2 regions of the Sodalis sp. C49 genome follow, and region 1 is predicted to be linked to the other one. Evidence: predicted binding sites of a transcription regulator. Region 1 holds the regulator's gene; the other holds the start of a gene.

The links. The regulator LexA, encoded in region 1, represses DNA repair genes until DNA is damaged. The targets are predictions, from matches to a motif close to TNCTGTATGTACATACAGNA.
Region 2: the regulator LexA is predicted to act here: its motif matches at 854-873, upstream of mutH (DNA mismatch repair endonuclease MutH).

What each region holds. Positions count from the first base shown of each region.
Region 1 covers NZ_CP163303.1:3,344,323-3,346,725, forward strand. The annotation lists gene ABUK12_RS15030 (CsbD family protein) at 203-412, opposite strand; gene lexA (transcriptional repressor LexA) at 818-1,426, opposite strand; gene ABUK12_RS15040 (diacylglycerol kinase) at 1,547-1,915, opposite strand; gene plsB (glycerol-3-phosphate 1-O-acyltransferase PlsB) at 2,041-2,403, shown strand, end outside.
Region 2 covers NZ_CP163303.1:4,698,061-4,700,463, reverse strand. The annotation lists gene rppH (RNA pyrophosphohydrolase) at 1-417, opposite strand, end outside; gene mutH (DNA mismatch repair endonuclease MutH) at 1,108-1,800, shown strand; gene ABUK12_RS21245 (TerC family protein) at 1,884-2,403, shown strand, end outside.

The sequences.
Region 1 (2,403 bases):
CAAGAACCCGGGAGCAAATGACGTTTATTATGGCTGAAGTGAGATAACGCGTTTGGTTAATACATTGGAGAGGCGGCAAAACAGGGGAATGCTGATAGGATCATATAAAATAGGTGGTACGTCCTTGTACCTTTGGGTAGGAACACTTAAGGAAGCCATAACCGCACAGTGAATATGCATTAGTCATGATTTCCAAAAATCATTACCAACGATATTTGTTACGTGTTTCCCAGTCCTTTACTTCCGTTTCCGCGGCTTCTTTGCCGTAACCGTAACGTTCCTGGATCTTACCGATTAACTGATCGCGTTTACCTTCAACTACCGTCAGATCATCGTCAGTAAGCTTACCCCATTGTTCTTTCATTTTACCTTTGAACTGTTTCCAATTACCGCTGGCTTCATCTTTGTTCATCGGAGTTCTCCTTGGTTATCGGTTTCTCAGTCAACATCTGCCACTCCAGGTTTTGTTAGCGCATAGCGAGGACACGTATTGCGTCCCAAAACCTGCATGTCATAAGTTAACCCTATGTCTAAAGTATAGCAGGGGATTTGGCATAAGGTTTATTCAGCAGATGATTAGACCATATTGGCAGGGTTATAAACGCCGTATGGGCTATAAGGTGAAATAAAACAGTAGGTAGAAGGTATCAGCCCGTACATCGCTAATTGTAACTAAATATAAATACCGCTAGCGGCAGCGGACGCGCCGCAGCACTTTTATGGCGGCGAACCCGCATTCCGCGTCGCCGGTTATCCGCCATAAAATTCTCGCTGACGCGGGATAAGGGATATTCAGGATGCCATGGAGCACCGTGAGTTAAATCCAGTTGCCGTTGCGGATAACGCCGACCGCTAAACCTTCGATGGACATTTCCTGCTCGCGCAAATCGACAATAATGGGCGAAAACTCGCTGTTTTCCGGTAGCAACTCAACGATGTTACCGTGTCTTTTCAGGCGTTTTACCGTGACCTCGTCATTGATTCGCGCCACCACGACCTGACCGTTATGGGCATCCTGGGTTTTATGCACCGCCAGCAGATCGCCGTCCATGATGCCGATATCCTTCATGGACATGCCGCTGACACGCAGCAGGAAATCCGCGTGGGGCTTAAACAGATCGGGATCGATCTGGTAATGGCTTTCGATATGCTGTTCGGCCAGCAGGGGTTCTCCGGCGGCCACGCGGCCGATCAGCGGCAGGCCGGTTTCTTCTTCTATCAATAACCGGATGCCGCGCGAGGCGCCGGAAACGATTTCGATGGCGCCCTTGCGCGCCAGCGCCTTAAGGTGCTCTTCGGCGGCGTTAGGGGATTTAAATCCCAGACGATGCGCGATCTCCGCCCGGGTCGGCGGCATGCCGGTTTGCGCAAGATGATCGCGGATGAGGTCAAATACCTCTTGTTGTCTGGCGGTTAATGCTTTCATTCCGTCCCCTGTTTGTTTATACAGTCTTTCTGTGAGTATATACAGGTCCGCACCAATTGAAAACCACAAGCGTTGCAAAATGTGATAAAACCCTGCCGACGACCGGCCGCGCCGGCCATTTTAAGGAATATACCGCCATAACAGCGTTATCCACACGAACAGCGCCAAAACAATGGCCAGGGTCACCGCCGCCGAGCCCAGGTCCTTCGCCCGGCCAGAAAGCGGATGCAGCTCCGGCCCGATGCGATCCACCACCGCTTCAATAGCACTATTCACGATCTCAACGATCAGCACCAGCCATACCGAACCGATCAATAAAATCCGCGCCACGGGTTCTGGCTCCAGGTAACAGGCAAGGGCAATCGCCACCACGGCAACCACCACTTCCTGGCGAAAAGCGGCTTCATGCCGCCAGGCGGCGCGATATCCTTTTATGGAATAGCCCATGGCGTTAAAGATGCGCCGAAGTCCGTTGGTTTGGTTTGCCATAATTTTGCGCGCTAAAGAAAAATTGTGCCTATATTACCGTTTCTTCTCGTTCGCATCACCACAGATCTGTCGCGCGGTTTCTGGTATTCTTGTGGCGCAATGCTAACAAGAGGCTTCACGAAGATATGTCAGGCTGGCGTACTATTTATTATACGTTGTTGAATTTACCGCTCAGGCTACTGGTGCGGAGTAAAGCCATTCCCGCCAATCCCCGGCAAGAAGCCGGCTTGGACCCGCTGCGGCCAATGATGTATGTTTTGCCCTATAACTCCAAGACGGACCTGCTCACCCTGCGCGCGCAATGTCTGCAACTGGGGTTGTCCGATCCGCTGATACCGCTGGAGATCGACGGCGTCGTCTTGCCGCGCTACGTCTTTATCCACGATGGCCCCCGTATTTTTCGCTATTTTTCCGAAAAACTGGAATCCGTGAAGCTGTTTCACGATTATCTGGATTTACATCGCAATAATCCGCAGCTTGATGTCCAG
Region 2 (2,403 bases), 1.4 Mb from region 1:
AAAAGAAACCACCTGGCGCACCGGGTACCAGAAACTGACCCAGCGCCAGCCGTCGAACTCAGGGGTGCCCCCGCGCTGCATATTGATATCGGCGTCCGGGCACATGAGCTGCAGCAGGAACCATTTTTGCTTCTGGCCGATACAAACCGGCTTGGTGTCCCAGCGTACCAGACGCTTCGGCAGCTTGTAACGCAACCAGTTACGGGTGGAGGCCAGTATGCGCACATCCTTACGGCTCAGCCCGACCTCTTCGTACAGTTCACGGTACATGGCCTGTTCCGCGGTTTCGCCGGGATTAATGCCGCCCTGGGGAAACTGCCATGAGTGCTGCCCATATCTCCTGGCCCATACCACCTGCCCATCACGATTACAGATCACAATACCAACATTCGGGCGGTAGCCATCATCATCGATCACCGGACTACCTCGATTACATAAAATGCAAGATAGCCTGATTGTTTCACACTCGCTCAATACGGTAAACCACTGCTTTTAAGGAATGTCCGACTTCCTGGACGTCGAATGGCGTCCGGATGCGGCATGGTTATCAACAGCCGGGGATAACTGCCGGTGCTTTTATTCACTTTTTCTGTGGATAGGTATGTGCAGAACACTGGGTTAAAGAGGGAAAACTTTTCGCCGCGCGCCGGCTTTGCAAAACGCGCCGCGGGAAAACACAATGATTTTCAATCGCCTGTTGCCGGATCCCGCCGTGGGAACGATCGTGCGGGATCCGCCTGTCCACCGGTTGCGCGCGATGAGGTTAAAAAACAGACGATGATGATTTTATCCACAAATTATGCTGTAAAGCGCGGCGATATATGTACAAACCTGTAAAAAACAGGGGCGTCAAGGCTGTAAATAGTGACAGTAGTGCCAGTTTATTAGGTTTATCCCATACTTCTGTGGATAACATGGTGTAAGATCCTGTTCATTGTCGCCCGCTTCAGGTGTACAACCTCGGGCGCGCCGGCGGAAAAACGCGATCGACGCTTAAAAAAGAGTGTGAAATCATGCTATTATTTATGGTTGATGATTAAATGCCGATCCTGGGTCGGACGGCCCCGGCGGCCGATTAGTTTTTATACAGCACGCGGATAACTGTTTATGACCCTTCCCCTCATCGCCACACCGATCCTCCCGCCGGGGGACGAAATAGAGCTATTGGCGCGCGCCAGCGCCCTGGCGGGCTATAATCTGGGTGAACTGGCGGCGCACGCGGGCCTGGTAATGCCGGCCAACCTGAAACGTGATAAAGGCTGGATCGGCGTCTTGCTGGAACGTTACCTGGGCGCCAGCGCGGGCAGTAAACCCGAGCAGGATTTTGCCGCCATCGGGGTGGAACTGAAAACCATACCGGTCGACAGCCGCGGCCGCCCCCTGGAAACCACCTTTGTCTGTGTCGCGCCGCTGACCGGCAACAGCGGCGTCACCTGGGCGTCCAGCCATGTCAGGTATAAGCTGGCCAGGGTACTGTGGATACCGGTGGAAGGCGAACGCGCGATCCCGCTCACCCGGCGCCGTATCGGCACGCCGCTGCTGTGGAGTCCCAGCGCCGAGGAAGAATCGCTGTTGCAAAATGACTGGGAGGAATTAATGGATTTAATCGTACTCGGGCGCGTGGAACATATCACCGCGCGCCACGGCGAGGTGCTGCAGTTGAGGCCCAAGGCCGCCAATAGCCGGGCGCTGACCAGGGCAATCGGCGAATTCGGCCAGCCGATCATGACGTTACCGCGCGGGTTTTACCTGAAAAAGACCTTCACCGGGCCAATGCTGGCACGGCATTTCCTGATGTAAATGCATTTTACCTTGCCTGCTGCCCTTTGGACCTGTTTATAATATTCGTTTAAGCTTCGTTTACATTTAGGTAATGGATCACAATGTTTGATTGGATCGTGGATCCCGATGCGTGGCTGGCGCTGGGAACACTGACTGTTCTGGAAATCGTCCTTGGTATTGATAATATCATTTTTCTCTCCCTGGTCGTCGCCAAGCTGCCCGCGAGACAGCAAGCCAAAGCCCGCCGTCTGGGCCTGTTCGGCGCCATGGTCATGCGGCTTTGCCTGCTGGCGTCCATTTCGTGGGTGATTCGCCTTACCTACCCGTTGTTTACCGTTTTCGCGACCGAGGTATCGATCCGCGACCTGATATTACTGCTGGGAGGATTGTTCCTTATCTGGAAATCCTGCCGGGAGATCCACCAGGCGCTGGAAGGGGGCGAAGCCGATCAAAGCACCAATGTCAGTTCGTTTCTCGGCGCCATCACGCAAATCATGCTGCTGGATATTATCTTCAGCCTGGATTCGGTGATCACCGCCGTCGGCCTGTCCAATCACCTGTTTATCATGATGGCGGCGGTGGTGATCGCGGTGGGCGTGATGATGTTCGCCGCGCGGCCGA